3 regions of the Marinomonas foliarum genome follow, and region 1 is predicted to be linked to each of the others. Evidence: predicted binding sites of a transcription regulator. Region 1 holds the regulator's gene; each other region holds the start of a gene.
The links. Region 1 encodes FNR, which switches genes on or off when oxygen is low (the NO sensors DNR and NnrR bind a similar motif). Its sites were predicted from a motif close to TTGATNTANATCAA; they were not measured.
Positions count from the first base shown of each region.

Region 2: the regulator FNR is predicted to act here: its motif matches at 4,921-4,934, upstream of JSY38_RS01210 (cytochrome-c peroxidase).
Region 3: the regulator FNR is predicted to act here: its motif matches at 1,814-1,827, upstream of JSY38_RS04830 (OmpW family outer membrane protein).

Region 1 covers NZ_CP070273.1:138,268-145,526, forward strand. The annotation lists gene ttcA (tRNA 2-thiocytidine(32) synthetase TtcA) at 1-115, shown strand, start outside; gene JSY38_RS00685 (YfaZ family outer membrane protein) at 126-692, shown strand; gene JSY38_RS00690 (adenine phosphoribosyltransferase) at 773-1,315, opposite strand; gene fnr (fumarate/nitrate reduction transcriptional regulator Fnr) at 1,340-2,101, opposite strand; gene hemN (oxygen-independent coproporphyrinogen III oxidase) at 2,123-3,493, opposite strand; gene JSY38_RS00705 (alpha/beta family hydrolase) at 3,677-4,261, shown strand; gene tusA (sulfurtransferase TusA) at 4,278-4,511, shown strand; gene JSY38_RS00715 (CBS domain-containing protein) at 4,574-5,167, opposite strand; gene JSY38_RS00720 (hypothetical protein) at 5,211-5,516, opposite strand; gene JSY38_RS00725 (NAD(P)(+) transhydrogenase (Re/Si-specific) subunit beta) at 5,718-7,118, opposite strand; gene JSY38_RS00730 (Re/Si-specific NAD(P)(+) transhydrogenase subunit alpha) at 7,129-7,259, opposite strand, start outside.
Region 2 covers NZ_CP070273.1:244,123-251,381, forward strand. The annotation lists gene fusA (elongation factor G) at 185-2,275, shown strand; gene JSY38_RS01205 (aldo/keto reductase) at 2,407-3,459, opposite strand; gene JSY38_RS01210 (cytochrome-c peroxidase) at 3,614-4,795, opposite strand; gene minE (cell division topological specificity factor MinE) at 4,988-5,245, opposite strand; gene minD (septum site-determining protein MinD) at 5,247-6,056, opposite strand; gene minC (septum site-determining protein MinC) at 6,116-6,841, opposite strand; gene JSY38_RS01230 (AAA family ATPase) at 7,146-7,259, opposite strand, start outside.
Region 3 covers NZ_CP070273.1:1,031,558-1,038,816, reverse strand. The annotation lists gene JSY38_RS04840 (YccT family protein) at 1-627, shown strand, start outside; gene JSY38_RS04835 (carboxylate/amino acid/amine transporter) at 707-1,582, opposite strand; gene JSY38_RS04830 (OmpW family outer membrane protein) at 1,896-2,507, shown strand; gene JSY38_RS04825 (HD domain-containing protein) at 2,670-3,308, shown strand; gene JSY38_RS04820 (molybdenum ABC transporter ATP-binding protein) at 3,338-4,138, opposite strand; gene JSY38_RS18630 (ATP-binding cassette domain-containing protein) at 4,093-4,353, opposite strand; gene modB (molybdate ABC transporter permease subunit) at 4,350-4,892, opposite strand; gene JSY38_RS04805 (Rieske (2Fe-2S) protein) at 5,107-5,436, opposite strand; gene JSY38_RS04800 (transglycosylase domain-containing protein) at 5,802-7,259, shown strand, end outside.

The sequences.
Region 1 (7,259 bases):
TTCTGCAATGCAAAACATTGTCCCTTCACACTTAGCAGATACAGAGTTATTCGATTTCAAAGGCTTGAAGCAAAACCCTGATGCTTTGAACAGATTAAACATTATTTCGTTATAGGATTTTAAAAATGAACATTACTTGTAAAACACTATTATTGACCGCTGGTATTTTAGGCGCATCAGTCGTAAACGCAGCGTCGACTGCTGGCGTAAGTTTAACTAACGAAACAGTAAAAGGTGATGTTAATTTTGACATGGGTACGTTCGGCGTAGACGCTGGCGTTGCTTATGACAAAGATGAAAGTTTCACAGCGACACACATTGGCGTTAACGTACAAGATGCAGACACAAGTGGACCATTACAAGTTGGGATTGGTGCTCGTGTATATGGCATCGATGCGGACGTAGAAAATGATAGCGATTTATCTATGGCACTTGCTTTAGGTGGTTGGTACCGCTACACACTACCTCAAGCAAACCGAATCAGCATTTATGGATCTATTTACTATGCCCCAGAAGTTTTATCTTTCACAAACTTAGACCATATGTATACCTATGAATTTCGTGCTGAGTACATGACAATGCGTAATGCCCGTGCATACATCAGCTATGGAAAAACAGTTGCAGTTTATGATAACAATAGCCGTGTTGAAGCGAATGAAGGCTTTGCAATCGGTGCCATGGTTGATTTCTAATAGTTGTAAGGCTCTAACACAAACTAAAAAGGTGGCTAAAGCCACCTTTTTTCTATCCTTAAAATGCTCAAATAGCGATATCAATCACCATCATAAGCACAAAGGCTAAACACTGGTATGTTAGTGTCTCGTAGTTTTTGACTGCCGCCAAGGTCTGGCAAATCAATAATTGCTGCAACCTCTTTAATATTCGCACCTTGTGCTGACAGTAATTCTATTGCGGCGAGAAGAGTTCCACCTGTTGCTATTAAGTCATCAAACAATAAGACTTCATCACCTGCTTTAACCGCACCTTCTTGTATTTCTAACTCAGCCTCTCCGTATTCTAAGGCATACTTTTGTGAAATAGTCTTGCCTGGCAGCTTGCCTTTCTTACGAACCAAGATCAGTGGTTTTTGTAATTCATACGCAAGAACAGCAGCAATAAGAAAGCCACGAGCATCAATACAGGCAATGTGAGTAATATCAGAAGAAATATAGCGATGCACATAAGCATCCACAACCATTCTCATCCCTTTTGGGTCACTAAAAATGGGAGTAATATCCCGAAAACTGATGCCTTGCTTAGGCCAGTCTTCTATTGTTTGTATTAGTGACTTAACGTAAAAATCATCGTAGAGCATTATGGTATTGCCTCAATATATCAATCAAATTTGACTGATTTTACCACAATCACTCGCAACCCCAACGAGTTTTTGCATTTCTGGGAAATCAACGATTTCAATCTCTTTACCATCGACATGTATCAACTCATTTTTTTGAAAACGAGTAATAACACGACTAACCGTTTCTACCGCAAGCCCTAGATAATTACCAATCTCTCCACGAGACATAGACAAACGAAAAGAGCTGGCTGAGTATCCACGCTTTTTAAAACGGTTAGATAAGTTCAGTAGAAAAGAAGCCACTTTTTCATCTGCGTTCTTTTTACCCAAAAGCACCATCATCTGTTGATCATCAGATATTTTACGGCTCATAACTTTAAAAATTTGATGTTTTAAGGAGGGGATTTGTGATGAAAGCTCTTCTAGATGACTAAACGGAATTTCACATACGGTCGTAGTCTCAAGTGCTTTTGCTGACACAGGGTAGGCTCCTGAATCAATTCCACTTAAACCGACCAGCTCGCTAGGACAATAAAAGCCTGTAATCTGCTCTTCTCCAAAGGAGGTAATGTTAAATGTTTTTAACGTACCTGAACGTACAGCATAAACAGAATCAAAGGCCTCACCTTGGCGAAACAAGAACTCTCCCTTTTTAAGGGGTTTTTTACGCTCAATAATCTGGTCTAATCGATTAATATCTTCATCTGCAAGTGCGATTGGAAGGCAAAGTGCGCTCAAACTGCAGTTTTGGCACTGTGAAGTGAGCGTACTGTTAAATCGTGAGTGTGTGTGTGTCAGTGACATATCAATCTCCCTGATATTAATTCAAATAACTTTTGAGAATTTTACTGTGCTATTTAAATGCTTATCGAAAACCATACAAATACAGCGAATAAGCAAGCGTCCACGGCCTGTGATCTTAATAGTGGTCTGCATTCCACTTCGATCAAACTCCAACATTCCATCCTGAAGCATGGGAGTTAAGCTATCTATTTCCTGTGAGAAATACTTATCAAAATCAATACTAAATTTTTGCTCAACTAACGTCATGTTTAACTGAAACTGTGATATTAGAGTCATGATGACATGATGGCGTATTCTATCATCACAGTCACTAATATATCCCTTAGCAATAGCTAACTGACCTTTTTCAATACTACTCCTATAAGTAGGTAAGTCAGTATAATTCTGAATATATACGCCATTTAGTTCACTAATTGCAGAAACACCAAATGCGATTAAATCCGTGCCCGCATGTGTAGTGTAGCCCTGAAAGTTTCGTTGTAATTCTCCCTGTTTTTGAGCTATGGCTAGTTCATCATTCGGTTTTGCAAAATGATCCATACCAATGTATTCGTAACCAGCGGCCAATAAGTATTCTATGCTCATTTTAAGCAAATCAAGCTTCATACTAGATAAAGGCAAAGAGTCATCACTTATGCGTCTTTGAGCGCGAAAACGATCAGGTAAATGTGCATAATTAAACAAAGAAATCCGCTCTGGTGATAATGAAACAACCTGTTTAAGCGTTTCTTTAAAGCCTTCAATAGATTGATAAGGCAAGCCATAGATTAGATCGAAATTAATCGATTTAATGCCTAACTTCCTAGCGTCTTCAACAAGGCTTTCAACCATACTATAGGGCTGTACTCTATGTATTGCTTTCTGAACCTTATGATCAAAGTCTTGGACGCCAACACTAATTCGGTTGATACCCATTTCAGTCAGTAGCTCAAGTTTTGAGTAGTTAATCTCTCTAGGATCGATCTCAATACTGTAATCCTGTGAACCATCATTAACCAAATTGAAATATTGTTTGACGCTATCAAATAATACTTTAATAAGATCTTCTGTCAGGAAAGTAGGGGTGCCACCACCAAAATGGAGCTGTGTGACCTTCCTTGAGTCATCAAGCATAAGACTACGCAGTCTCATTTCTTCACCTAACAACTCAACATACTCTATCCCTTTATCGTATTGCTTAGTGACAATCTTGTTACACGCGCAGTAGTAACAAAGGTGCGCGCAAAATGGAACATGAAAATACAAACTAAGATCTGCTTCCGATGGCATTAACATCTTGTCAATCAGCGCTATTTTGCTGATTGAAGCGTCAAACTGTGGAGCAGTAGGATAAGAGGTATAGCGAGGCCCAGATAAATCATACTTACTAATAAGTGCGGAATCCCAGATCATTATTCGTTCCTATTAAAATTTCTAATAGGAATTCTACTCTTTCAAGCAAGAGCTTATTCTGACACAGATCAATAGTTATCTTCCTGAATGTTGAAAAAACCGACTTCAATTTCTATAAAAAATTGAATTTAGTTCTAACGCTAAGATGAATCTGATTTAATAGTGGCTTTTAAGCATGAAAGTATGAAAACACTCCCTATATACTTTGCTCATGGGGCTGGAGCAGGTCATAAAAACGACTTTTTAGTACGCCTTTGCAACGCCCTTAATGAGCAAACCAAACAAGTCGTACATCCTGTTACTTTCTCATATATGGCAGAACAGGAGCGTACAGGTAATAAAAGGCCACCACCGAACTTCAAGTCTCTTATCCCAGAGTTTGAACAACTTATCGAAAATGAAGACGCATGTGTGGTTGCTGGCAAATCGATGGGAGGGCGTGTAGGCACTCAATTGAGTCATCTGCCTTGTGTCAAAGCGGTTATTTGTTTTGGCTTCCCCTTTTACCCAGCTGGCAAGCCTGAAAAAAATAGGTTGTCGTTTCTTGAAGGGTTAAAACAACCATGCCTTATTATTCAAGGAACAAGAGATCAGCTTGGTTCTCTAGATTGGGTGAGTCGACAGTCATTGCCTGATAATGTCGAAGTTCTATGGATTGAAGGTGCTGATCACGACTTCAAAACCCTTAAAAAGCTCAACAAAAGCATAGACGATACCATTCTAGAATTAGCAGCACACACAAAAAAATGGCTCGAACTTAATACCTAATCAAAGGGAAAACATTATGGAACACCAAGCACTGCTTGATGCAACTGATTTACTTTGCCCAGAACCCGTTATGATGCTGCATGTTGAGATGCGAAAACTCACTGCAAAAAATGTACTCAAGGTTATTGCAACAGACCCATCAACAACAAGGGACATCCCTAAATTTTGCCAATTTCTTGGCCACAAGCTTATGAAACAAACGCAAGAGGGTGATATTTACTATTACTGGATTGAAAAAAAAGAAAGCTAACTTAAATAAAAAAGCCCAGATCAAAATCTGGGCTTTTTTGCTTATTAAGTGAAGTAGGGGAATTAGGCTACTTTCAACTTTCTTGAGTGCTCTTTATGTCCAAGAATGGCACTTTCATAAGTCTGTTCAAAGCTAGAAAAGCCAACATCAATATCCAACCTTAACTGACGAGCCACATCACTTGATGACACTAGGCCACGAATGGCTTTTGTTTCTTCATCAATCACTAATAAATGCTGCAGCTTATTGTTACGCTGGCTAAATAAAAGTGACTCTATATCTGAATGCTGCAATGAAGTATAGGACAAAGCAAGTAGCACCTCCTTTGATCTCATTAAATCAGCAACCATCAGTTCAGAACGATCAAAACCATTTGCAACCTGTTTGATAAAGACATCTTCAGACAGATCCTCCAAGCTGACAATACCGACAAAATGGTTATCGGCATCAACCACTATTTTCATGCGTACGTGCTCTTTTCTCATTAATTGCACCAGCTCATCGGCACGAGTATTAGATTCAATTACCCGAGGCCCCGCTTTTTGAAAGTCCGTAAACACAGTGACGGCAGGAGAATAGATATTAATGTTTTCAATAGTAGCAGGCCATGTAAGTTCATTTACACTTTTTGTTGATACGTAAGTTAATGTTTTCATGATAGATCCCCAATAAAAAATAGTTAAATAAAAATAGGGTGAGTTATATCAATGAAAATGGCGGAGCTCTTGGATTAACATTACGAATAACTTTGGCACTGGCAGCAAAGGCATCAAAAATGTATGAATTAGATTGGAGAAGTGGGGCGTTAACATAAGATAAACTTAAAAATAAGCAACCTTTATCTGATCCAGTATCTTTGTCAGGAGTAACAACCTCATGACAAACCTGCTCAACTGTAGGCTCTAACCATCGAAACTGGTTTACTTCTTGAGCATTTGCACGCTGAGAGATCGTCAGAATAGACGATACAATCACTGCAATGATCATAAGTAATTGAGTTTTCATTGGAATACCTAAACATTAAATTGTCTACTTAATATAGGCTTGCTTGAATTTAAATCCCAGTATTAATTGCAAAATGCCGTGTATTTACACTATCTGAAGGTTTGTCAAAAAATTGTGGCCAGTGCAGCATTGCTTATTACAGGCCATAAGTAAAACGCCAGCTTATGCTGGCGTTTTACTTAATTCATATCACCTTAAGCTTTATGACAGATGCTTTAGTAAAGCTTCTACACTTTCTTTAGCATCACCAAATAGCATACGAGTATTTTCTTTGAAGAACAGAGGGTTTTCAACACCAGCATATCCTCGGCTCATTCCTCGCTTAAGAACGATTGTCTGTTTACCGTGCCAAGGTTCTAACACTGGCATGCCGGCAATAGGGCTATCAGGCTCTTCATTCGCTGCGGGATTAACAATGTCATTTGCCCCAATAACGATAGATACATCGATGTTTTTAAAATCATCATTGATCTCATCCATCTCATAGACGATATCATATGGCACCTTAGCTTCAGCTAATAAAACGTTCATATGACCGGGCATACGACCCGCTACTGGGTGAATACCAAAGCGTACATTCACCCCTTTATCACGAAGCTTCTTGGTGATTTCATACACAATATGCTGTGCTTGAGCTACTGCCATACCATAGCCAGGTAAAATCATCACTTCTTTCGCATCAGCCAAGGCTTGCGCCGCTTCTTCAGCTTGAATTTCGATAATAGTACCTTGCTGCTCAGCGCCTGTAGTACCGCTTGCTTTGTTGACCTTGCTTCCACCAATGCCACCAAGAATGACATTTAGGAACTTACGGTTCATAGCACGACACATGATGTAGCTCAATATCGCACCACTACTACCAACCAATGCACCAATAACAATTAGTAAGTCGTTACCTAACATAAAGCCCATTGCCGCGGCGGCCCAGCCGGAATAGCTGTTTAGCATAGAAACCACGACAGGCATATCTGCACCACCAATAGCAATGACTAAATGCGCCCCAAAAACAAAAGCCAATAAGGTAATTATCGCAAGATAGTTCATGCCTTCTGCTGCACCAACCTGAGCAAACTGCACAACCAAATACACAACAGCAATACAAATCAGAAGATTAAGTAAATGACGAGCAGGTAATCTAAGCGGCTTGCCAGAAACCTTGCCACTCAACTTTAGATAAGCAACTAAAGACCCTGTAAATGTTACCGCACCAATAAACACACCTATCGCTGTCTCTACATCATGTATGCGTTGAGCAACCAAAGAATCATATTGCCCATGGCCTAATGCATTCGCAAAGCCAACAAAAACAGCAGCCAAACCAACTAGGCTATGGAGAATAGCCACCAGCTCTGGCATTTGTGTCATTTCAACGCGTTTGGCAAGCAACCAACCAATTAAACTACCGGGTACTATGCCGAGTAGCAGCAATTCATAGTTATCAGTTACGGCACCAGCAATAGTGATAACAACTGCGAGAGCCATACCCAACATGCCATAAATATTACCGCGTCTTGCGCTTTCTTGATGACTTAGTCCAGCTAAGGCCATGATAAACAACGCACTAGCCCCTATATATGAGGCTGTCATTATTCCAAAGTTCATTGTTTATCTCCTATTTACGGAACATTTTTAGCATGCGATGTGTCACGGCAAAACCGCCCACAATGTTGATGCTGGTAATAAAAATCGCCATCGCAGCTAGAATAGATACGATTGGGCTGTCACTCGACACTTGGGTAATAG
Region 2 (7,259 bases), 110 kb from region 1:
TGTTTTAACTGCAATTTCAAACACCCCCAAGCCACCTTAAGCCACATTTATAAAATGCTTTTCTATTGCCTCTTTCTTTAGTCACATAAAATATAATAGAATAGCGCGAAATACTTGGCTACATATGTAAAAAGTCTTGTATACTAACGCGCAAATTTCGTCCTCACTTATTTAGAGTAATGTAATGGCTGACTTATCAAAATACAGAAACATCGGTATTTTTGCTCACGTTGACGCGGGCAAAACTACTACTACAGAACGTATTCTTAAACTTACCGGTATGATCCACAAGCTTGGTGAAGTTCACGAAGGTGAATCTACAACAGACTTCATGGAACAAGAAGCTGAGCGCGGTATTACCATCCAGTCTGCGGCTGTAACTTGTTTCTGGAAAGATCACCGTTTTAACGTTATCGACACACCTGGACACGTTGACTTCACAGTAGAAGTATATCGTTCCCTTAAAGTTCTTGACGGTGGCATTGGTGTATTCTGTGGTTCTGGTGGTGTTGAACCACAATCAGAAACTAACTGGCGCTATGCGAACGAATCTGAAGTTGCACGTTTGATCTTCGTAAACAAGCTAGACCGTCTAGGTGCAAGCTTCTACCGCGTAACAGAGCAAGTAGAAAAGGTACTTGGTGCGACTCCTCTTATCATGGTTCTTCCAATTGGTACTGAAGATGAGTTCTCTGGTGTTGTTGATCTACTTTCTCGCAAAGCGTACATCTGGGATGATTCTGGTCAACCAGAAAACTACAGCATTGAAGATGTTCCAGCTGACATGGTTGATCAAGTTGAAGAATATCGTGAAAAGCTAATCGAAACAGCGGTTGAACAAGATGACGACCTAATGATGGCGTACATGGACGGCGAAGAGCCATCTATTGACGACCTAAAAGTTTGTATCCGTAAAGGTACTCGTGACCTTGCGTTCTTCCCAACATACTGTGGTTCTGCTTTCAAAAACAAAGGCATGCAACTTCTTCTTGACGCTGTTGTTGATTACCTACCAAGCCCAACTGACGTAATCCCTCAGGATCTTACTGATGAAGAAGGTAATCCAAATGGCGAAAAAGCAATCGTAGACGCTAAAGAGCCATTAAAAGCACTTGCATTCAAAATCATGGATGACCGTTTCGGCGCTCTTACTTTCGTACGTATCTACTCAGGCGTACTTAACAAAGGCGATACTATTCTTAACAGCTTCACGGGCAAAACTGAACGTGTAGGCCGAATGGTTGAAATGCAAGCTGACGATCGTAAAGAAATCAGCACAGCACAAGCTGGTGATATCTTAGCAATCGTTGGTATGAAAAACGTACAAACTGGTCACACTCTATGTGATCCTAAGCACCCTTGTACTCTTGAAGCAATGGTCTTCCCTGAGCCAGTTATCTCTATCTCTGTTACACCAAAAGATAAAGGTGGCAACGAGAAAATGGGTATCGCAATCGGTAAAATGGTTGCAGAAGATCCAACATTCCGCGTTGAAACTGACCAAGATTCTGGCGAAACCATTCTTAAAGGCATGGGTGAGCTTCACCTAGATATCAAAGTAGATATCTTGAAGCGTACTTACGGCGTTGATCTTATTGTTGGTCAACCACAGGTTGCTTACCGTGAAACTATCACTAAGCCTGTAGAAGACACTTACACGCACAAGAAACAGTCTGGTGGTTCTGGTCAATTCGGTAAAATCGATTACCGCATCAAACCAGGTGAAGTGGGTTCTGGCTTCACATTCAGCTCTTCTGTTGTCGGTGGTAACGTACCAAAAGAGTTCTTCCCAGCAGTTGAAAAAGGCTTTAAGTCTATGATGGAAGAAGGCGTTCTAGCTGGTTTCCCTGTACTAGACGTTGAAATTGAGTTGTTTGACGGTGGTTTCCACGCAGTTGACTCCTCTGCAATTGCCTTCGAAATCGCAGCTAAAGGCGCTTTCCGTCAGTCAATTCCAAAAGCCGGCCCTCAATTGATCGAGCCAATCATGAAAGTTGACGTGTTCACTCCAGATGACCACGTAGGTGATGTTATCGGTGATTTGAACCGTCGTCGCGGCATGATCAAAGACCAAGAGAAAGGTTTGACTGGTGTTCGCATCAAAGCAGACGTACCTCTTTCTGAAATGTTCGGTTACATCAGTACTCTACGTACGATGACATCTGGTCGTGGTCAGTTCTCTATGGAGTTCTCTCACTACCTACCATGTCCTTCTAACGTTGCTGAAACAGTAATTGCAGCGATTAAAGAGAAGAAAGAAAAAGAAAAGAACTAATTACTAGTTTTTTCTAATATCTATAAAAACCCGATGTACAAAGTACATCGGGTTTTTTATTGCCTAAAAAATAAATTTATAGACACAAAAAAACGCCCTATAGGCGCTTTTTTTAAAACAGGAACCACTAACTAAAACGGTACTGGATATTCTTTATAGACAGCCATAATGTCCTTTAACGCCTCTTCAGACAGAGTCATATCAAAGGCTGCCATATCTTCTTTAAGTTGATCCATAGATGTTGCACCAATGATTGTTGAGCTAACTCCATCCACTTGGTCACACCAAGCCAAGGCGAGCTGTGCAGGAGTGAAACCATGTTTCTTAGCGACTTCCATATAAGCAGATACAGCTTTTTCAACCAAATCTGTATCACGGAAAATACCGTTACGCTGAGCATACGTCCAACGACTTCCTGCAGGGCGAGCACCACCAAGATATTTACCTGTTAAAGCGCCGGCAGCCAAGGCTGACCAAGGTAAATACGCAACATCTTCATGCACACAATTTTCAACCAAATAAGGCCAGTCTTTTGTGTGCAACAAGCTAAATTCGTTTTGGATAGAGGCCACTCGAGGCAAACCATGTTTATCACTTAGACGAATAAACTCATTAATGCCCCAAGTCGTATCATCAGACAGACCGAAGTGGCGAATTTTACCCGCTTTAATGCAAGCATCTAGGCCTTGAAGAATATCTAGAATTTGTGCTGACTGATCGTCACGATCAACATCGGTAAAGCTAATTACACCAGGAAAATGCTTTGCGAAATGCGGTGTTGTACGGTTAGGCCAATGAAGCTGATAAAGATCAATATAATCCGTTTGCAAACGCGCTAGAGAGGCATCGACAGCCTCAATGACGGTTTTTCCAGAAATATTACTACCATCACGAACATACTTAAGACCAGGCCCAGCAATTTTGGTAGCAAGAATAAATTCTTCACGGCGCTCAGGGTGACGAGACAACCAATCGCCAATGATGGCCTCTGTTTTACCATAAGACTCTGCTGTCGGCGGAACAGAATACATCTCGGCAGTATCAATAAAATTCACACCATTTGCTAATGCATACTCAATTTGCGCGTCAGCATCAGATTGATTGTTTTGAGTACCCCAAGTCATAGTACCCAAACATACACGTGAAACTTCTAAGCCAGTTCGGCCAAGTGGAACATACTTCATTAGATCTACCCTTAAAATTCAAGCAACACATACTAAATATGAAAATATTTACGAAAGGATCAATGTAATAAAATTTTGACCAACAGGCCAGTTTTATCAATAAAAACAATAAGGAGTTCAAGCTAAAAACTATAAGGATTAGGACTATAACCCGCTATTGGTCAGTAAGCAGAGACTCATAACGCTGATCAGTTAGGGTTTTCAGAAAAGCCACAATGGCATCAACTCTCCGATCAGATAACGCTGGTCCTTTTTCCAAATTCACTAAATCAATATTTTCTGACACTTCAGGCTTCGCCCAAAGCGCCCCTGTTTCAGGGTTAACCTTACGCGTAGGATTGTTATATTTATCATAAAAAAGCACCACGGTACGCAGATCAGTAAACACACCGTTATGCATATACGGCCCTGTCACAGCAACATTTCGTAAAGAAGGCACTTTAAACTTGCCGGATTGTTTATCATCATCGATAGCTGGATTATCTAATAATCCTAGATCCTTCCTAGCATTTTGATACAAGACATCAGGATTAGCAGGAACACCAATGTTACGGTATTCATAGTTGGTGAAGGTTTCCTGAGGATTAAGCTGTGATGTATTCACCTGATGGCATGCATTACAATTCGTAAACTGCTGAGAGAAAAATAGTGTTTTACCAAGCTCTTCCTGAGGCGTGAGTTTCACCTCACCACGCAAAGCGCGATCGTATCTAGAATCAAATGGCATAAACATGGCAGTCATTTCAAAGGACGCAATTGAATCGGTAATGGCTTTATACCCCTTAATAGGGTCATCTAAAACACCTTGCCCATAAACAGCATTAAACAACTCTTCATAGCGTTCGTTTTCTTTTACTCGATCTACTACAGCAGCGCCATCTGGCAATGCCATTTCCAAAGGGTTTAAAAATGGTCCTTCTGCTTGCTCAGACAATCCAGAAGCACGACCATCTAAAAATTGACCACCACGATACTCACCATTAGACATACGATGGAAAGAAGGCGCAAAAGCAGCATAGGCTGCAGTCGGCGTATTGCGACTACCCATGGATAAGCGATCACTGCCTAGAGAAACGGCACCTAGGAGTGCATCCGGTCTTTTATCTACAAAGCCGTTTGCTATATCGTGGCAAGTTCCACAAGACTGATTACGCTCTTTAGACAGGTTAGTATCAAAAAAAAGCTGTGCACCTAACATTGCCTTAGGGTCTGTCATCGCAATCGGAAGCTCAGCAGTGGAATGTGTAGGCTTAGCTTGAGAAACGACCTGTTTAGGCTCGCTACAGGCACAAAGCAGAACTGAAATAGCCACCACACCAAGGGAAAAACGCAGCATCAACTTTACTCTTATGGAAAAATTTAATCAGAAACAAGCAAGTAGCGTAAATAATACACCCATGAAAACGTGAGTAAAACAATGCTGTTTAAACAGATAAAATTAAACATAAAAAAGCGCCAAACAAGACCTACATCAATGACCTTGCTTGGCGCTTTATAAATTACTAAAGCTAAGAACTATAATTTTACGCTAATTTTGTTCTGGCAAAGTGACATTTAACTCCAAAACAGAACAGTCGTCCGTATTATCCAGCTGAATCTGCACATCTTCACTGCCTACATTCACATACTTACGAATTACATCAATAATTTCTTGCTGCATCTGTGGCAAATAATCCGGCTGATGACGCTTACTGCGTTCATGAGCAACAATAATCTGTAAACGATCCTTTGCTACTGACGCCGAGCTAGGAGCACTTTTACTTTTAAAATAATCAAAAATTCCCACTCTAACCCCCTAACAAACGCTTGATGAAGCCTTTCTTCTGAATCTCTAAGAAGCGCAATGGACGCTCTTCCCCCATCAAACGATCAACCGCATCCATATAAGCTAAACCAGCTTCAGACTCCGTATCCAAAATGACAGGCGTACCTTGGTTAGACGCCTTCAATACGGCTTCCGATTCAGGAATAACACCTAGCAATGGAATCGCCAAGATATCTTCAACATCAGACACACTTAACATTTCACCCGATGCAACGCGCCCTGGGTGGTAACGAGTTAAAAGTAGATGTTCCTCGATTGGCGCTTTTCCATCCTCAGCTCGCTTAGACTTACTTTGTAGAATCCCCAAGATACGATCTGAATCTCGCACAGAAGATACTTCAGGGTTTGTTACTACAATGGCTGCGTCAGCAAAGTACAGTGCCATTTGAGCACCCTTTTCAATGCCCGCTGGAGAGTCACAAATAATATAGTCAAACTCTTTGGAGAGCTCCTCAAGGACCTCCTGTACGCCTTCAATGGTCAACGCATCTTTATCGCGTGTCTGGGAAGCCGGCAAAATAAACAAGTTCTTCGTACGTTTGTCTTTAATCAAGGTCTGAGACAGAGTCGCTTCCTTGTTTATGACATTCACAAAGTCATAAACAACACGTCGTTCACAACCCATAATCAAGTCTAAATTACGCAAACCTACATCGAAATCGATAATGACCGTCTTATGACCCTTCAACGCAATACCAGTCCCAATAGCGGCACTGGATGTTGTCTTACCGACACCGCCCTTGCCTGAGGTGACTACTATAATTTTTGCCAATTCCATATCCCCCAATAAATTCACCTGAATTTATCCAAATAATTAAATGAATAATAATCTTAAAGCGGTACGATTTCTAAACTATCGTCAACTAATAACACTTGCGCACTGTCTTTCCAAACGATATTTTGCAACGCATCACTCAACATAAAATTACCAGCTATGGAAACCAGTTCAGCCTCCATGCTTTTACAAAAGATTCGCGCCTCTACATCGCCTTTTACACCTGCTAACGCTCGCCCTCTTAAGGCGCCATAAACATGAATATTGCCATCGGCCAACACTTCTGCCCCCGCACTGACTTGTGCCAACACGATCAAATCACCCTCAGCGTAAACCTGCTGACCGGAACGAATAGGCTTAGTAATGACCTTAGTTGATTGAGGCACAAGACGTTCTTCTACAACGGTTTTCACCACCACATCAGGGCTTGATTCTTCTTTAACAGTGGGCGCAATATTAATTGGGCGCGTTTTACTGGCAGGCAACAATGGAATAGTGACAGAGGCGCTCCAAACAGGCAGGTTATCCGGATCACACCGCCAACCAATCACCCCAAGACCCAACGCACTCACAGACTGAATTAAAGCTTCAAATTCACCCACAGTCACGCCTCGCTTCATTTTCGATATATCGACAATGATTGGCGCTTGATTAAAAAAATGCGGGACTTGATCAATTTTTTCCTTTAGATGAAACACAATACCATCTAAAGAAAATGTCTGAATTTCCAACAAAACCGTCGTAACGACACTTCCTTTAAGCCGGAAGCCTGAGTCTGTCATGCAAACTGTCCTTTTTTAATACCTTTAATGACCATAAATACATTCTAACCACACTGAAATCTCATCATCAGCATTGAAAGTTCATTCTATCAAGCTAAAAGATTAAAGAAAGTCAGTGCAACACTCTCTTTACACTAAGGAAAACACTTAACTGCTCCCTTATAGTGCTAAGGATAACGCAAAATGCTCAATAATGAACGAAAGATTAACCATTTGATTTAGTTAATATTTTACAACTTACTTACATACTTGTTCCCATTAATCTGGGGAAAACTTTTGCACCATAACAACCCAAGAAAAAAACTTACTCCTCAACCGCATGAACCGCAAATTCAGCTCCAAGACGACTGACGCCTAAACCACTTTGTTTTGTGAGTTTGATTTGTACCGGAATACGCTCTTTTAGAGCGCTAATATG
Region 3 (7,259 bases), 890 kb from region 1:
ATGTATGTTGACTTAGAAAGTTCTCGGCAGTTTGGCAACGACTTCAAAGTCAATGTAGATGAAGGGCCGCATCAAATCGTTGTTCGATTTAATAAAATACTACGTAGTGGCGGGGATACTCAAACTTTCCAGTCTGAGCCAATTGTGTTGGATTTACAGTTTCAAAGTGATACATACCTTAGCTTGAAAGCACCTTATATATCTACGGTTAGTCAAGCTGAAGACAATGTAAAAGAGCCTCAGTTCTCAATTGTTGATGAGGTAAGTGGCCAAGAAATCGACTACAAGCAGCAAATGCTCACTAAGAAGTCTGGGTTACAAAATACCCGTGATTTTGTCACAGAAGTTGAGCGTTTGACGGCAAAAAAATCAATTAATGCGAATGCCTCATCAGCTGGTCCTGATGTTGCGCCTGTTAGAATGTCTGATGATGTCGAGCTGCAAATGATGCAGTTTTGGTATAACCAATCAGACAAGGTGACTCGTAAGAATATTCGAGTTTGGATTGCGGATGATTTGTACAAACCAGAGGTCTCTAGCATTCAGTTTGAGATGTCGACATTTTGGTTTAATAAAGCTGACAAACAATCACAGCAAGCTTTTCAGCAGTGGTTGATTAAAGAGTAGCGCTCTATGAACGAACAAAAAAACGGCCAGCGTGGTTGATTACCGCGTTGTCCGTTTTTTGTTTGAAAATTGTATTATTTTAAAAGGCGGTTTGCGTCTTGTTCTGTTTTTGGTTGAATTTATCATTTACCCAAAGTGCCAGTAATATAATCCCGCCACCAATGCTTAAACGTAGAATATCTGCATCACGGTTCCAGAAAAGCACATTGACCAGTATGCCTGCAGGAATCAGTAGGTTATTCGCTACCGCCAATGTGCCTATATTGACTAAGGTCGCACCCTTGTTCCAAGCAAAGTAGCCAAGGCCCGAAGCAACAATTCCCAAGTAAGTCAAAATAGACCACTGAAGTGTTGTAGTAGGCAGCTTATCTGGGTTGCCAAGCGCAAGATAACAAGGGATGACGACAGCAAGAGCTCCTAGGAAGAACCAGCCAAATACAGTACGTTGAGGTAAGTCTGGGCGCTCTTTTGCAATGACTCGCTTGTAACCTACTTGCCCTGCAGCAAAACAAAGATTCGCACATTGTACAATCAAGAGTCCCTTCACGAAGCCTTCATCTATGCCTTGGTAGCGAATAGCAACAGCACCCAGAATGGCAAGCAATGCACTGATAGCAAAACCAATATTGATACGGCGATCTAACATGTCATTAATGAGCGTGACATAAAGAGGGGTCATAACGGTAAAAAGTAATACTTCTGGAACAGACAGGTACAAAAATGACTGATAGTAAAAGCCATACATGATGCCGAGCTGAAGTGCACCACAGATCATTAATTTGAAAGCTATTTTTGCTTCTATCTGGCGTAGTTTTAGAAAAGGTAGAAACACAACTGTCGCTAGTGCGACTCGCATTAATACAGAAAACCAAGCATCAACCTGACCAGCAAGGTAGACCCCAATTAAGCTAAAGGAAAACGCCCAAAGTAGCGTGACGGCAATAAGTATTGGCATATTATTCTTTATCCAGGTTAAATTTTTTGCAAATCTTACCGATTAATTGCACTGTGGTAAATCAGTTTACTTTTATATTTTTGCTGGTTTACTAGTGTTTCAATATCAACTTTTTGAAGTTGGCCTCTTTTTCTGCATATTTTAGTAAAAAGTGATTCTATTTTGGCAGTTCGCTTTTTGTTGACCTAATGGGTGTGTTCCCCTGGTTGTATCTTTCGGGCGAGCAAAACCTTGATCTAGATTAAAAAGTCGATTTTAGATCCTGTTACTTTTTTGTCACAGACATGTTGTTTGACCAAAAAAGGAATCGATTATGAAAGCTTTACTCCCTGTTGCTCTATTTTCTGTACTTTGTTCATCTGCTGCATTGGCTCATGATGCTGGTGATATCTTTGTGCGTGGCGGTCTAGCGGTTGTCATGCCAAACGAAAGCAGTGATGACGTTGCTAGTTCTGGTGAATTGGAACTGGATAATGATACTCAAATCGGGGTAACGCTTACCTATATGCTGACTGAGCAGTTTGGAGTTGAACTTTTGGCAGCCACCCCATTTACTCATAAAGTATCTACTGGCGGTTTAGGAGAGGTTGCTGAGGTTTCACATTTACCGCCTTCTATCATGGCACAATATTATTTTGGCCAAGCCAACAGCCAAATTCGCCCTTATGTTGGTGCCGGTTTGAATTACACTATTTTCTTTGATGAAGAAGGTAAGGGCGATTTGGCCAATACGGATGTTGACCTTGATAGCTCATTGGGTTTGGCTGCTCAAGTGGGTGTAGACGTGAAACTATCTGAACGTTGGTTCGCCAATGCGTCTCTTTGGTACATGGATATTAACACCGATGTTCATACATCAGTCGGCACTTTCAATGCGGACATTGACCCTATTACCTTTATGGCAAGTGTTGGCTACACCTTCTAATTCTTTAGCAGTTTAAAAAAGGGTCTTAATTCGAAATTAAGACCCTTTTTTGTTATTGCGCCCAAGGAGCTGGCTCCTGGTTTTGAAATGTCATTTGTTTTGATTTATGCGTTTGGTATAGGCTTACGGGTCTTTATGAAGAAACATTTCTAGGAAAATATAGTGTTGTTAACTTTTCTAATTGAGTTTGAACAGAAGAGCCGTGTTTTTTTGCAAACGCAAGAAGAAGCGGATGTTGCTCATGATATAAGCCATATTCTGCGAGTTGTAAAAACGGCGAAGCAGCTTGCTGAAGCAGAGAAGGCTGACTTAGCGGTGGTTGTGCCTGCGGCTTGGCTTCATGACTGTGTGTCGTTACCTAAAAACCACCCTAACAGACACTTGGCTTCGAGGATGGCTGCCGACAAGGCGATAGAGTTTCTTGTTTCAATCAATTATCCAAGCGAGTACTACAAAGCGATTCATCACGCGATTTGTTCCCATAGTTTTAGTGCCAATATTTCGACTGACACATTGGAAGCCAAAATAGTACAAGATGCGGACCGCTTGGATGCGTTAGGGGCGGTTGGTATTGCTCGCTGTATGCAGGTTAGTGGGGCGCTAAATCGAACTCTCTATTCTTTTTATGATCCGTTTTGCGAACAGCGTGAGCCAAATGATGCGTTATATTCCATTGATCATTTTTATAACAAACTGTTTCATATTGTAGATCGTTTGAATACGCCTTCAGCTCAACTGGAAGGACGAAGACGAGAGCGTGTTATGCGGACTTTCTTAGAGCAATTGGCCTATGAAATCTAGCAAGCGGTGGCTGGTGGCTTACTAAAAAATTAGGAGAGAACCGCTGTGGATTTGATTTGAGCAATGACGGATTTTCCTTGTACTAGTGAAAGGCGGTGGACCGATAAGGCCGTTAATTTGGCTAATATTGGGGTTTTGTCGCCTACCAATAATCGGACGATCATTGTATTTGGGTCTTTAGGATCATTTTCCATGTCGTCAATAATAGCGTTCAGGCGGTTTAAGATGCTTGAGTCATTTTCTTTGCTTAGGGACAAGCTGACATCTTTCGATTGAATTCTTAATCGCACGGTATCATTGAGCTTTTCATTGCCTTGCTTAAAAGCAATGGTCTGGTTATCGAAGCTGAGCCATGAAAGTCCCCATTTCGCTTCTTGTTTTGCTACTGTGCCGGAAATAACTACGCTGGCATCTTGGTATCGTGAAAATGAGGTGCCAAGTTTACCAAGCAAGGTATGAATTTCCCCTTCCTCTAAGACTCGCCCTTTATCTAATACCACCATATGGTCGGCTAACCTGATCACTTCATCTAGAGCGGCTAGGGGTTCATCCATAAGTAATAATTTTGGCTGAATAAGCAGTGCTCTGGCAATGGCGACTCGCTGACGCTCGCCACCCGATAATTGTGCCGGATATTGGGGCAAAATAGATTCGATATTCATTAGCTGAGTGATTTCATTATAAGAAATAACTGATTGATCTTTATCAGCACGTTTCATTGCAAAGCGCAGGTTACCTTCAGCTGTTAAATGCTCAAATAGGTTTGCATCTTGGAAGACAAAGCCTATGGGTCGTTTATGGGGGGGAGAGATGTTTGAGGAGTTTGCCACACAGTATTTTCTAGGCGAATATGGCTGTTATTACTTGCCTCCAAACCTGCTATATGACGCAATACCGTGGTTTTTCCTGAACCTGATGATCCAAATAATGCCGTAACACCAGTACTTGGGAGATGGAGGTTAATATCTAAAGAGAAGTTTGAGTGCCTGATTGATGGCTTAACAATTTGTATGTGCAATGATTTGTCATCGTCTAAAAGAGTCACAATACCACCCCAGAAACCGCTTTGCTTTTTTGATGTTTCTGCACACCGTATAAAAAGGCGAGTACAACAAATGCAAAAGCTACCATCAGCAGAGACAAAGTATGAGCTTGTCCGTATTCTAGAGCTTCAACATGGTCATATATCTGTATAGAAATAACTCTTGTTTCATTTGAGATGTTTCCGCCTATCATAAGAACCACACCTAATTCGCCCACCGTATGGGCAAATCCAAGAATAGCGGCACTGATATAACCAGGTCTTGCTAATGGAATAGCCACATGGAAGAAACGGTTTAAGGGCGAAGATCGTAAGGTGGCCGCTGCTTCTAAAGGCCCTTTTCCAATGGTTATAAAAGCATTTTGAATAGGCTGTACAACAAAAGGAAGTGAGTAAAGCATGGAAGCAATGACTAAGCCTGCAAAGCTAAAAGGTAACGGTGATAGCCCTATGTTATTGATTACAGAGCCCACAGCCCCTTGAGGGCTTAACAGAAGCAGTAAATAGAAACCAAGTACTGTCGGAGGTAATACTAGTGGCATTCTCATAGTCTTTCGCTAACTGCTGTATTGGCGAAATAAAATTAGAGGCTACAGCAAGGTGAAGTCCGTCTGTTGCGAATAATTTGGCCGAGAGTAGAAAGCATAAAGCCATAGTTAACAAGACGCTAAATTTGCTTAGTAAAAATAGCGTTTTGTTAACTAAAAATGCCTTATGAGCCATGTTTTTCCATTCTGTAATTTAATAAAAGAAGCTTTATGCAAAGAGTAGATAGCAGTTGCCTTGCTCAATGCCTACGGTGGCTTTTTTTAAGTGGCTGCCTTGGCAGGGTCCAGTTATGCATACCCCATCGATAGGAGAGAAAAGAGCACCGTGGTGGTGGCACTTCAAATAATCTCCATCGTCATCTAAGGTTGGATTAGAAGACCAAGTTAACTGTTTTTTCTGGTGAGGGCAAAGGTTCTCATAGGCTAAAATTTGACCTTTTTGCTTAGTCACCAAAAAGTTGTACTCTGCTACTTTTATGTTCAGCGCTTTGCCTTCAGGAAGGTTTTGCGCGTCAGGAATAAGATGCTTATTAAACACGTGATTACCGCACTTTTTATAATGGATTGCTTATTTAAGAGAATTGGCGCATTTCATGTTTATGCGAACTAGAATGATAGAGTTATCCATTTCAATCTAGTGCTGTTTTCTTTCAATTCTACGGCCGTTTAAGTGATTAAATATCAAGGAAATGTCAGTAAATTAAACATTCCGTGAGGAACGACTCTAAAGTGCTATGGCAAGTGAGTCAATATGCAATAATTTAGCTAGTTGTATTTTGATCGTTGCTTGCGTTTGGTAAGCTCCTTATACTTGCCGCTATGGCTAAAAAAACTCCGGCAAAACCCTCTCGTAAGTCTTCGTCTCAAACGAAAAAAATCCCTCGATCTTCTTTTTTGAAGAGGATGTTTCGTTTTCTTTTTAAGTGGGGCTTCATCCTTTCATTAGTAGCTAGTATCCCATTTTCCGCTTGGGTATGGTGGTTAAATGGACAAGTTGTTGAACGCTTTGAAGGCCAAAAATGGCAGGTGCCTTCTGAGGTGTATAGTGCTCCTATTATTTTATCGAGTGGCGCGCCTTGGAAAAAACAAGATCTCGAGAGCTTGCTGGAGGAAACGGGTTATCGTTTTGGCCGAAACAGTCAAAAGGTAGGCTGGGCAGCTCGTAGCCAAACGAAAGTAAGCGCGCATCTTCGCTCTTATGTCGATCATCTTGGTTTCCATGAAAGTGAAAGGCGCATCTTTTCATTTGAAAATGGTCGTTTGGTTATCCAAGCATTGAATGGTGATGAAATCAGTGAGGCAAGAATAGAGCCTCAACGAATCGGCTATTTATATGGTGGTAATACTGAAAGCCGTCAAATATTAACTTACAACGAAATACCTAAACCCCTTATTGATATCCTCGTGGCCGTTGAGGATCAGGAGTTTTATCATCACTGGGGGATTTCTTTAACAGGGATTGCGCGAGCTGTTGTTGTTAATTTTACCCAAGGCTCTAGGCGTCAGGGTGGCTCTACACTGACTCAGCAGTTGGTTAAAAACATGTATTTGAGTTCTGAGCGAACTTACACACGCAAATTAACCGAAGTTGTGATGAGTTTGTTGCTTGAATATCATTATTCAAAAGAAGCTATCATCACGGCGTATATGAATGAAGTCTATCTCGCACAGCTTGGTAGTAGCGCATTACATGGCTTTGCCGCTGCTAGCCAGCACTTCTTCGGCCGCCCTTTGAACGAGCTTAATATAGATGAGTTCGCACTCTTAGTTGGCATGGTAAAAGGTCCATCTTTATACAACCCTGAACGCTCGCCAAATAGAGCAAAAGCTCGACGGAATACTGTATTGGCAGTGTTGAAAGAACAAGGGCGCTTATCTGATAAAGATTACAATAGTCTAATAAAACAGCCCATTCGGCTTGCAAGTAAGCAGAAAGAGCGCTCGGTATATGGTGACTACCTAGATCTTGTTGCTATGCAGCTTTCGCGAGATTTTGATGAAGCGACTTTAGCAACAAAAAATCTACGCATTTATACTGGGGTTGATATTAGAGCTCAGCGTGCTGCAAGTGCGGCTATGCAGCGTCAAGTAGCCGCACTGGGAAGACGTGATGCGAAATTAAAGGGCCTACAAGGTGCGATGGTGGTTACCGACCGAATAACGGGGCAGGTGCGAGCTATCGTTGGTTCGAGTGACCAATATTACACAGGATTTAACCGAGCGTTAGGAGCCGTAAGACCTATTGGGTCATTAGTAAAACCACCGCTTTATATGTCTGCTTTGGCGACAGGGCGCTATACATGGTGGTCAAAAATTGAAGATAAGCGACTTCGGTTCAAAGTAGGTGGTCAGATCTGGGAG